3 regions of the Lactococcus sp. SK2-659 genome follow, and region 3 is predicted to be linked to each of the others. Evidence: predicted binding sites of a transcription regulator. Region 3 holds the regulator's gene; each other region holds the start of a gene.
The links. The regulator Rex, encoded in region 3, represses fermentation and respiration genes when NADH is low (regulators of the CRP and FNR family bind a similar motif). The targets are predictions, from matches to a motif close to TTGTGAANTANTTCACAA.
Positions count from the first base shown of each region.

Region 1: the regulator Rex is predicted to act here: its motif matches at 1,714-1,731, upstream of adhE (bifunctional acetaldehyde-CoA/alcohol dehydrogenase).
Region 2: the regulator Rex is predicted to act here: its motif matches at 1,338-1,355, upstream of pflB (formate C-acetyltransferase).

Region 1 covers NZ_JAIWQZ020000006.1:4,482-8,778, forward strand. Annotated here, with positions in the region: gene rpsB (30S ribosomal protein S2) at 1-199, opposite strand, end outside; gene LDP15_RS11760 (lactonase family protein) at 558-1,583, shown strand; gene adhE (bifunctional acetaldehyde-CoA/alcohol dehydrogenase) at 1,815-4,297, shown strand, end outside.
Region 2 covers NZ_JAIWQZ020000001.1:1,388,992-1,393,288, reverse strand. Annotated here, with positions in the region: gene LDP15_RS06525 (class I adenylate-forming enzyme family protein) at 1-197, opposite strand, end outside; gene LDP15_RS06520 (magnesium transporter CorA family protein) at 389-1,306, shown strand; gene pflB (formate C-acetyltransferase) at 1,568-3,931, shown strand; gene coaE (dephospho-CoA kinase) at 4,063-4,297, shown strand, end outside.
Region 3 covers NZ_JAIWQZ020000001.1:946,693-950,989, reverse strand. Annotated here, with positions in the region: gene LDP15_RS04435 (SAG1386/EF1546 family surface-associated protein) at 1-490, shown strand, start outside; gene LDP15_RS04430 (redox-sensing transcriptional repressor Rex) at 1,751-2,401, opposite strand; gene LDP15_RS04425 (Spx/MgsR family RNA polymerase-binding regulatory protein) at 2,626-3,018, shown strand; gene LDP15_RS04420 (ABC-F family ATP-binding cassette domain-containing protein) at 3,196-4,297, shown strand, end outside.

The sequences.
Region 1 (4,297 bases), on a different contig from region 3:
CTACTGCACCTTCTTGTGAAGCGTTTTTTACATAGTTGTAAGCATCGTCAACAAGTTTTACAGTTTTTTGAAGGTCGATAACGTGGATACCATTACGTTCTGTGAAGATGTATGGTTTCATTTTTGGGTTCCAACGACGAGTTTGGTGACCGAAGTGAACACCAGCTTCAAGAAGTTGTTTCATTGAAATAACTGACATGTTAATGTCTCCTTTTAAAATAGTTTTTCCTCTTTCATCTGTCATCCGCAGCCGCAATACTTGCGTACACTACGACTTTGTCGAGACGAAATGCGAGATGGTTGCATAGCAACTCTATCATTATACATTGTTTGACCTATTTTTGCAAGTATCTATTCATGCTTCTATTGTTCAGTAAATCTATTTTTCTAGCCACTCCTATTGTCTGACAAATTTAATTGTTAATTTAGGCTCTATAATCACTAAAAGAGTAAGTTTTTAAATTTTTTTCTAAGAAAAAAATTAATATTTTTGCTGAAACCGCTTTTTTTGTGATAAAATAATTATAGTAAATAAATTAGTTTGTGAGGAGAGAAATATGAAAGAAAAAATCCTTTTAGGCGGCTATACAAAACGTGTATCTAAAGGCGTATACAGTGTTCTTTTGGACACTAAAGCTGCTGAATTATCATCATTAAATGAAGTCGCTGCGGTTCAAAACCCTACTTATATCACTCTCGATGAAAAGGGACACCTCTATACTTGTGCAGCAGATAGTAATGGTGGAGGAATCGCCGCCTTTGATTTTGATGGCGAAACTGCCACTCATCTCGGAAATGTCACAACCACGGGAGCTCCACTCTGCTATGTTGCCGTGGACGAAGCGCGCCAATTAGTTTACGGAGCGAACTATCATCTTGGAGAAGTTCGTGTTTATAAGATTCAAGCTAATGGCTCACTCCGATTAACGGATACAGTTAAACATACTGGTTCTGGACCACGTCCTGAACAAGCTAGCTCACACGTTCATTATTCTGATTTGACTCCTGACGGACGACTTGTCACCTGTGATTTGGGAACAGATGAAGTCACTGTTTATGATGTCATTGGTGAAGGTAAACTCAATATTGCTACAATTTATCGGGCAGAAAAAGGAATGGGTGCTCGTCATATTACTTTCCATCCAAATGGTAAAATCGCTTATTTGGTTGGAGAGTTAAATTCAACAATTGAAGTTTTAAGTTACAATGAAGAAAAAGGACGCTTTGCTCGTCTTCAAACAATTAGCACCCTACCTGAAGACTATCATGGAGCAAATGGTGTTGCTGCCATCCGTATTTCATCTGACGGTAAATTCCTCTATACTTCTAATCGTGGACATGATTCTTTAACAACTTACAAAGTAAGTCCTCTTGGTACAAAACTTGAAACTATTGGTTGGACAAATACTGAAGGTCATATCCCTCGCGATTTTAATTTCAACAAAACTGAAGATTATATCATTGTCGCTCATCAAGAATCTGATAATTTATCTCTTTTCTTGCGAGATAAAAAAACCGGTACTTTAACTTTGGAACAAAAAGATTTTTACGCTCCTGAAATCACTTGTGTTTTACCACTATAAAAATTTATTTTTTCACAAAGTTTGTCTGATAAACTAAAAAAGATTGCTAATTCCTCTCAAATAATTAGCAATCTTTTTTTCTTCAGTAAAGCTTGTTATAAACCGTTTTCTAAACTTTTTATGAGTGTTTTTGTAAAAACTATCACAATATTGCTTGACATCTACAAAAAACTTTGTTAAACTATTCACGTAAAAGAAAGTGAATGAAATCACAAAGGAGAACCTACAAATATGGCAACTAAAAAAGCCGCTCCAGCTGCAAAGAAAGTTTTAAGCGCTGAAGAAAAAGCCGCAAAATTCCAAGAAGCTGTTGCTTATACTGACAAATTAGTCAAAAAAGCACAAGCTGCTGTTCTTAAATTTGAAGGATATACACAAACTCAAGTCGATACTATTGTCGCTGCAATGGCTCTTGCAGCAAGCAAACATTCTCTAGAACTCGCTCATGAAGCCGTTAACGAAACTGGTCGTGGTGTTGTCGAAGACAAAGATACAAAAAACCACTTTGCTTCTGAATCTGTTTATAACGCAATTAAAAATGACAAAACTGTTGGTGTCATTTCTGAAAACAAGGTTGCTGGATCTGTTGAAATCGCAAGCCCTCTCGGTGTACTTGCTGGTATCGTTCCAACAACTAATCCAACATCAACAGCAATCTTTAAATCTTTATTGACTGCAAAAACACGTAATGCTATTGTTTTCGCTTTCCACCCTCAAGCTCAAAAATGTTCAAGCCATGCAGCAAAAATTGTTTACGATGCTGCAATTGAAGCTGGTGCACCGGAAGACTTTATTCAATGGATTGAAGTACCAAGCCTTGACATGACTACCGCCTTGATTCAAAACCGTGGACTTGCAACAATCCTTGCAACTGGTGGCCCAGGAATGGTAAACGCCGCACTCAAATCTGGTAACCCTTCACTCGGTGTTGGAGCTGGTAATGGTGCTGTTTATGTCGATGCTACTGCAAATATCGAACGTGCTGTTGAAGATCTTTTGCTTTCAAAACGTTTTGATAATGGGATGATTTGTGCCACTGAAAATTCAGCTGTTATTGATGCTTCAGTTTATGATGAATTTATTGCTAAAATGCAAGAACAAGGCGCTTATATGGTTCCTAAAAAAGACTACAAAGCTATTGAAAGTTTCGTTTTTGTTGAACGTGCTGGTGAAGGTTTTGGAGTAACTGGTCCTGTTGCCGGTCGTTCTGGTCAATGGATTGCTGAACAAGCTGGCGTCAAAGTTCCTAAAGATAAAGATGTCCTTCTTTTTGAACTTGATAAGAAAAATATTGGTGAAGCACTTTCTTCTGAAAAACTTTCTCCTTTGCTTTCAATCTACAAAGCTGAAACACGTGAAGAAGGAATTGAGATTGTACGTAGCTTACTTGCTTATCAAGGTGCTGGACATAATGCTGCAATTCAAATCGGTGCAATGGATGATCCATTCGTTAAAGAATATGGCGAAAAAGTTGAAGCTTCTCGCATCCTCGTTAACCAACCAGATTCTATTGGTGGGGTCGGAGATATCTATACTGATGCAATGCGTCCATCACTTACACTTGGAACTGGTTCATGGGGGAAAAATTCACTTTCACACAATTTGAGTACATACGATCTATTGAATGTTAAAACAGTGGCTAAACGTCGTAATCGCCCACAATGGGTTCGTTTGCCAAAAGAAATTTACTACGAAAAAAATGCAATTTCTTACTTACAAGAATTGCCACACGTCCACAAAGCTTTCATCGTTGCTGACCCTGGTATGGTTAAATTTGGTTTCGTTGATAAAGTTTTGGAACAACTTGCTATCCGCCCAACTCAAGTTGAAACAAGCATTTATGGCTCTGTTCAACCTGACCCAACTTTGAGCGAAGCAATTGCAATCGCTCGTCAAATGAAACAATTTGAACCTGATACTGTCATCTGTCTTGGTGGTGGTTCTGCTCTCGATGCTGGTAAGATTGGTCGTTTGATTTATGAATATGATGCTCGTGGTGAAGCTGACCTTTCTGATGATGCAAGTTTGAAAGAACTTTTCCAAGAATTAGCTCAAAAATTTGTCGATATTCGTAAACGTATTATTAAATTCTACCATCCACATAAAGCACAAATGGTTGCAATTCCTACTACTTCTGGTACTGGTTCTGAAGTGACTCCATTTGCAGTTATCACTGACGATGAAACTCATGTTAAGTACCCACTTGCTGACTATCAATTAACACCACAAGTTGCCATTGTTGACCCTGAGTTTGTTATGACTGTACCAAAACGTACTGTTTCTTGGTCTGGTATTGATGCGATGTCACACGCGCTTGAATCTTACGTTTCTGTTATGTCTTCTGACTATACAAAACCAATTTCACTTCAAGCTATCAAACTTATCTTTGAAAACTTGACTGAGTCTTATCATTATGACCCAGCGCATCCAACTAAAGAAGGACAAAAAGCCCGCGAAAACATGCACAATGCTGCAACACTCGCTGGTATGGCCTTCGCTAATGCTTTCCTTGGAATTAACCACTCACTTGCTCATAAAATTGGTGGTGAATTTGGACTTCCTCATGGTCTTGCCATTGCCATCGCTATGCCACATGTCATTAAATTTAACGCTGTAACAGGAAACGTTAAACGTACCCCTTACCCACGTTATGAAACATATCGTGCTCAAGAGGACTACGCTGAAATTTCACGCTTTATGGGATTTGCTGGTAA
Region 2 (4,297 bases), 440 kb from region 3:
GATTTTTTGATTCCCAACTCAGATAAGAGACTTGCCTTATCAACAATTGCTTGATGAGTCTTTTGGTAAGTCGTTTCAAGAGCTAGTTCAGGGAAAGCTCCAACAGCCTCATCAAAGATAATTGGGCTATCAGGAAACTGTTCAGCTGATTTTTTAAAGTTTAGATACAAATTTAGGGGTTCGTGTTTGAATTTCAAAAAAAATCTCCTCAAGTTAATAAGTTTATTATATCACAAAGTATTCTTTAGACCAATAGTTAATGTAAATGTTTTCTTAAGTCGTAGAGAATAAAATACTCGGAAAAAAAGTCTAAAATCTGCTACAATTAAAGGGACACTAAGAGGATTCCAATCCTCTTTTATCAGGAAAAGAAGGGATAGATAGGAAAATGATTAAAAATTATGAACTATCCAACGAAAAAAAATTAATTTCAACCTCTGAAATGAAGAATTTCACCTATGTTCTCAATCCAACACGTGAAGAAATTGGGAATATTTCTGAATACTATGACTTCCCTTTTGACTATTTATCAGGAATTTTGGATGATTATGAAAATGCCCGTTTTGAAACAGATGATAATGATAATAATCTGATTCTCTTACAATATCCTGCACTTTCTAATTATGGAGAAGTTGCGACTTTTCCATATTCTTTGGTTTGGACTAAAAATGAATCGGTTATTTTAGCACTTAATCATGAGATTGATAATGGCTTAATTTTCGAGCGTGAATATGATTATAAACGCTACAAACATCAAGTTATTTTTCAAGTGATGTATCAAATGACACACACTTTCCATGATTATTTGAGAGATTTCCGAACAAGACGTCGCAGACTTGAACAGGGAATCAAAAATTCAACAAAGAACGACCAAATTGTTGATTTGATTGCCATTCAAGCAAGTTTAATTTATTTTGAAGATGCCTTGCACAATAATATGCAAGTACTTCAGGATTTTATTGATTACTTGAGAGAAGATGATGAAGACGGTTTTGCTGAAAAGATTTATGATATTTTTGTCGAAACAGACCAAGCTTATACAGAAACCAAGATTCAGCTCAAGTTACTAGAAAATCTCCGAGATTTGTTCTCAAACATTGTCTCTAATAACTTGAACATTGTCATGAAAATCATGACATCAGCTACTTTCGTTCTAGGGATTCCAGCAGTAATTGTTGGTTTTTACGGAATGAATGTTCCAATTCCTGGTCAAAATTTTAATTGGATGGTTTGGCTTATTTTAGTTCTAGGAATTTTATTATGTGTTTGGGTCACTTGGTGGTTACATAAAAAAGATATGTTATAAAATGGAGAAAAATCTCCATTTTTTTTGCTCTTTGTGAAAAAATTAATTAGTGATTGCAGATTATGAAGTTAGCAATGTTTGTTAAAAGTATTTTGTGAATTATTTGTGAAAACGTTTTAAAAAAGTATAACAGATATTAAAATAATTGGAACTGTATTAGTAAAGAATCTGTAATTTCTCTTGAATTCTGTTTGCTATTCTCAAACTGTATGATATAATGAAATTGTAATTTGAAACAGAAAGAACAAAGGAGATTTCAAAATGAAAACCGAAGTTACGGAAAATATCTTTGAACAAGCTTGGGATGGTTTTAAAGGAACCAACTGGCGTGATAAAGCAAGCGTTACTCGCTTTGTACAAGAAAACTACAAACCATATGATGGTGATGAAAGCTTTCTCGCTGGGCCAACAGAACGTACACTTAAAGTAAAGAAAATTATTGAAGATACAAAAGCTCACTATGAAGAAGTTGGTTTTCCCTTCGATACTGACCGCGTAACCTCTATTGATAAAATCCCTGCCGGATATATCGATGCTAATGATAAAGAACTTGAACTCATCTATGGGATGCAAAATAGCGAACTTTTCCGCTTAAACTTCATGCCAAAAGGTGGACTTCGTGTTGCTGAAAAGATTTTGACAGAGCACGGTCTTTCAGTTGACCCAGGTTTGCATGATGTTTTATCACAAACAATGACTTCTGTGAATGATGGAATCTTCCGCGCTTACACTTCAGCAATTCGTAAAGCACGTCATGCGCATACCGTAACAGGATTGCCAGATGCCTACTCTCGTGGACGTATCATTGGTGTTTATGCTCGTCTTGCGCTTTATGGTGCTGATTACCTTATGAAAGAAAAAGCACGTGAATGGGACGCAATCACTGAAATTAACGATGAAAATATTCGTCTTAAAGAAGAAATTAATATGCAATACCAAGCTTTGCAAGAAGTTGTAAACTTTGGTGCTTTGTATGGTCTTGATGTTTCACGTCCAGCGATGAACGTAAAAGAAGCTATCCAATGGGTTAATATCGCTTATATGGCTGTATGTCGTGTTATCAACGGTGCTGCAACTTCACTTGGACGTGTTCCAATCGTTCTTGATATCTTTGCAGAACGTGACCTTGCTCGTGGAACATTCACTGAACAAGAAATCCAAGAATTTGTTGATGATTTCGTTTTGAAACTCCGTACAATGAAATTTGCTCGTGCAGCTGCTTATGATGAACTTTATTCTGGTGACCCAACATTCATCACAACATCTATGGCTGGTATGGGTAATGACGGACGTCACCGTGTTACTAAAATGGACTACCGTTTCTTGAACACACTTGATACAATTGGAAATGCTCCAGAGCCAAACTTGACAGTCCTTTGGGATTCTAAACTTCCTTACTCATTCAAACGTTATTCAATGTCTATGAGCCACAAGCATTCTTCTATTCAATATGAAGGTGTTGAAACAATGGCTAAAGATGGATATGGCGAAATGTCATGTATCTCTTGTTGTGTCTCACCACTTGATCCAGAAAATGAAGAAGGACGTCATAACCTCCAATACTTTGGTGCGCGTGTAAACGTCTTGAAAGCAATGTTGACTGGTTTGAACGGTGGTTATGATGACGTTCATAAAGATTATAAAGTATTCGACATCGAGCCTGTTCGTGACGAAATTCTTGACTATGATACAGTTATGGAAAACTTTGACAAATCTCTCGACTGGTTGACTGATACTTATGTTGATGCAATGAATATCATTCATTACATGACTGATAAATATAACTATGAAGCAGTTCAAATGGCCTTCTTGCCTACTAAAGTTCGTGCTAACATGGGATTTGGTATCTGTGGATTCGCAAATACAGTTGATTCACTTTCAGCAATTAAATATGCTAAAGTTAAAACATTGCGTGATGAAAATGGCTATATCTACGATTACGAAGTAGAAGGTGATTTCCCTCGTTATGGTGAAGATGATGATCGTGCTGATGATATTGCTAAACTTGTCATGAAAATGTACCATGAAAAATTAGCTTCACACAAACTTTATAAAAATGCTGAAGCTACTGTTTCGCTTTTGACAATTACATCTAACGTTGCTTACTCTAAACAAACTGGTAATTCTCCAGTACATAAAGGAGTATTCCTCAATGAAGATGGTACAGTAAATAAATCTAAACTTGAATTCTTCTCGCCAGGTGCTAACCCATCTAATAAAGCTAAGGGTGGTTGGTTGCAAAACCTTCGCTCATTGGCTAAATTGGAATTCAAAGATGCAAATGATGGTATTTCATTGACTACTCAAGTTTCACCTCGTGCACTTGGTAAAACTCGTGATGAACAAGTGGATAACTTGGTTCAAATTCTTGATGGATACTTCACGCCAGGTGCTTTGATTAATGGTACTGAATTTGCAGGTCAACACGTTAACTTGAACGTAATGGACCTTAAAGATGTTTACGATAAAATCATGCGTGGTGAAGATGTTATCGTTCGTATCTCTGGTTATTGTGTCAATACTAAATACCTCACACCAGAACAAAAACAAGAATTAACTGAACGTGTCTTCCATGAAGTACTTTCAAACGATGATGAAGAAGTAATGCATACTTCAAACATCTAATTCTTAAAATTTAATGAATATTCGGTCTGTCAGTTTTACTGACAGACTTTTTTTACGAAAAAATTAATCATAATAGTTAAAAACTATTGTTTTTAGTTTAAGAAAGTTAAATTTTATGCTAAAATAGATGAATGAAAATGGTAATTGGATTGACAGGCGGAATTGCGAGTGGGAAATCAACGGTGGTTGATTTTTTGATTTCTGAGGGATATCAAGTGATTGATGCTGACAAAGTTGTCCGTCAATTACAAGAACCTGGCGGAAAACTTTACAAGGCAATAGTAGAAACTTACGGTTTAGATTTTATTGCTGACAATGGACAGTTAAATCGTGAAAAATTAGGAGCTTTAGTTTTTTCTGATCCAA
Region 3 (4,297 bases):
ATGGGATAACGAAATTTATAGTGTGATGAAAAAAGAATTGACTGAAATGAAAGGGTATGATAGAGGTAAATATGAAAGCAAGCTTCCAGTGACGGCACGCTCTTTAACTATTCTTGTTATTCTCATATTTATTCCTGCTATTGGTTTTATTTTATGGAACAATCAAGCAAGAAATACTTCTAGCATTGCTAATAGCTCTCGTCAATCGTCATCATTAGCGAAAACAGAAAAATCAAGTAGCCAAGCAACAGCTGCTTCTTCAATAGAACCAAGTGCGCCAGTTAGAATTGATACAGCTGCTTCATCTTCTAACGTTATTCAAGAAAGCTGGACAACTTATAAAATTGCTATTGGAGATTATCCAAGTACAATTGCAGCTAAAACAGGAGTCTCTTGGGCGACAATTGCTAGTTTGAATGGGATTACAGAGGCTGGATACAATGCTGACGGGTCTCCCATACATGCTGGACAACTTTTAAAATTGAAATAAAATTATTGACAAATAATTTTATAAAGCTGTCACTAGAAATTGAATTAAAATAAGAAAAAAGTTAAACGAAGATTTTCTATAAAAAAATTTAAATATTGACTTACGATCTTGTATCAAGTGGAAAATCAATAATTACAAAAATTATTGCACGGATACTCCGCAAATTTATATGTTTAGTTTAAATCTTTTCTTTTCGAGTATTCGGCACAAATGCTGGTTGTTTATCATTCAATTAAGGAAAGATCAATGTAGTATACTCATTCCAAAAGTTAAAACTTTTTCATAAATACTCCTAAGCACCTATTAATTTAGGAGGCTTTTTTTTATTAATAAAAATTGATAAACTATTCAAATAGTAGAAAATATTTTGGAGGAATTAGAGAGGAGTTAGATTTGTCATCAATAATATCTGCTATTACGGTAGTAATATCTTTAGTAACTTTTGGGTTTCAAAGACAGGATTTAAAAAAGCAAGCAAAGTATCAAAGATATACATTTACTTTGCAAAATGAATTGGAAATTATAAAGTAATCGTAAACTTAGTGACAGATATCATCGGAAATCTACAGACTCAAAAGCAAACTATAATTAGGCTGTATATGGTGCAAATGCATAGAAATTATTTTGAAAGAGAATGAGTAACGATGCATATTAGTGATAGTACTATCGATAGGGAAAAGAGAATAGAGAATAGCTTTATCTGGGAACGCAAATACTCTATATGGAGAAGAAGCAGACTTTTTAAATCAATCAACAAGTGAGTTAACAAAAGAGTTTACTAGTAAGACACATGCCTTAGACATATATTTACACGCCATTCAATATTTGGTGATTGTGGCCGAAGGTATGGGTAATATAAATATAGCATTAAATAAAATGGCTATATTAGTGAAATTACAGAACTTTATGAAGTTCCAGGTAATAAAAGTTTTGATAAATGGGCTAACGAGCATACGCAGGGCATAGAAGATAATTTGGAACTATTTCATAATGTGTTTCTTGAGATTAAATCAGATACGTCAAACAATATATCTGAAATTAATGCTGATAAATAGAAGAATGTATCATTTTTAACAGAAATTTTAGCTTATAACGTCAGCAATTAGCTGCATTGTCTATTCAATCTTTGCTGTTGTAAATTTACAACAAAACAAGAATTAATATAATGATATGTTGTAATTTTGTTGTATGGTTTTTTCATTTCTATGTTTTTTAGTTATTTTTAAAATAGAAAAAATGGCTCTATAGCCATTTTTTCTATTATTGTTTATTATCGTTCATGAAAAATAGTAGTGTTTGCAGCTCCTTAGTTAAGTCAATTGATTGAACAACCACATCTGAAGGGACTTTCAAACGAATTGGGGCAAAGTTTAGGAAACCTTTGATACCAGCTTTGACTAGAGTGTCAACAACTTCTTGGGCATTTTCTTTGCGAACAGAGAGAATTGCTGTTTTGATATCCGATTTTTTAACATTTTTTTCTAAATCAGAAATATTATAAATTGGAATTCCATCATCTGTTTGTGTTCCAACTAAGGGATTGCCAGAAATATCATAGGCTTGCGTGATTCTCATTTTATTTCTATCTTGGAATTGATAATGAAGTAATGCACGACCGAGATTTCCGACACCAATTAGAGCGATATGCGTTTCTTGGTCTTGGCCAAGAAGTTCTCCAAAGAAATCACGGAGCACTTTTGTTTCATAGCCGTATCCACGTCGGCCTAATTCACCAAATAAAGAGAAATCACGGCGAATTGTGGCAGCATCTACTCCAATTTTTTCTGAAATAAGTTGTGAGTTTGTGCGTGTCACATTTTCTTCGACAAGACTTTTAAACAGTCGATAGTACTGTGGGAGTCTTTTAGCAGTTGCTTTAGGCAAGCTTTTGCTTGGTTTATGATCAGTCATTGTTATACCTCAAAAATTTAATTCGATTTTATTAAAACTAATTAATATTTAGTTTCTTTGTGATAATTTTATCAAAAATTTGTGAAATTATCAAACAAAAGGAATGGATTATTCGTTTAAAATGAGAAATAAATAATAATTCTAAAAAAATGTTTATTTTACTCTTTTAATTATTGCGCTTTCATGTTAAAATAGAAATATGAAAAAATAGACAGGGAGAAAATATGATTAAAATTTATCTTAGTGGTTCATGTTCATCTTGTAGAAAAGCTAAAAAATGGTTGCGTAAGCGTCACATTGAATTTGAAGAAATAAATTTATCAAAAGATGTTATGGAAAAAGATGATTTAATCAAAATTTTATCCTTGACTGAAAACGGATTTGAGGATATAATTGCGACCCGAGGGAAAACATACGCATCTTTAAATTATAATTTCGATGAATTAGGACTAGAAAAAGCATTTAAATTAATTCAGGAAAATCCACGTCTTCTAAAACGACCATTAATTTTTGACGAGGACTGTCTATTGATTGGTTTTAACGAGGATGGAATCAGAGCGTTTATTCCACCAGAAGTTAGGAGAATTGAATTGCGTGAAAGATTAATTTTAGTCTAATATTAATTTTATTTTAGCTTATCAGATTTGGTAAGCTTTTTAATTTCAAGAATTTGGAAGAACTACAAAAAGCTTGCCTTAAATGCTATAATAGAAGGACTGCTTTTCTATCATATGAAAAGGAAAAACGAAGTATTAAAAAATATGCTTTGAGATTTAACGAAGAGGATAAATATCATGATTTTACTGCAAGGGAATGGAATTGCACGCACTTTTGGTGGCGATGTTTTATTTGAAAATATCAATTTTAGTTTACAAGACCATTCAAGAATTGCCCTAGTTGGCCGAAATGGAGCTGGTAAGTCAACCTTGCTTAAAATTATTGCTGGAGTTGAAGAAGCGAGTCACGGAACTGTATCCCAGACCAAAGATTTGATAATGAATTATTTAGCGCAAGATACTGGGCTGAATTCCTCAAGGACAATATTTGCAGAAATGCTCTCTGTTTTTGATTCGCTTCGCCAAATGGAAAAACAATTGCGCCAGATGGAATTGCAAATGGGAGAACTTGCTGGAGATGAATTGACAGCTTTGATGAAACGTTACGATGCTTTATCAGAAGAATTTCGGATGAAAAATGGATTTACTTATGAATCTGAAATTAAGTCTGTCTTAAATGGTTTTCGCTTTGATGAAACAATGTGGGAAAGAGAAATTTCAAGTTTATCGGGGGGACAAAAAACACGTTTGGCTCTTGCTAAGATGTTGCTTGAAAGACCACAACTTTTGATTTTGGATGAACCAACTAACCACTTGGATATTGAAACTTTAGCTTGGCTTGAAAATTACCTTAAAAATTACGAAGGTAGTTTATTAATTGTCAGTCATGACCGGTACTTTTTGGATAAAGTGGTTAATGAAGTCTTAGAATTATCTAGAGGAGAATTGACTCGTTTTTCTGGAAATTATTCTCGCTATGTTGAACAAAGAGAGCAAAAACTCTTGTTAGAACTCAAAAATTTTGAAAAACAACAAAAAGAAATTGCTAAATTAGAGGACTATGTTGCCAGAAATTTAGTTCGTGCTTCAACGACTAAAATGGCGCAATCGCGTCGTAAAAAGTTGGAGAAAATGGAGCGTTTAGAAGCACCAACTAGTGATGATAAATCGGCCAATGTTACTTTTACTCCTGGAAAAACGTCTGGAAATGTTGTTTTAACTGTTTCAGAAGCAACGGTGGGTTATGAAGATAATCGTCTCTCTGGTCCGATTAACATTGACGAGCGTAAAGGTGAGTCCCTTGCTATTGTTGGGCCAAATGGAGTAGGTAAAACAACAT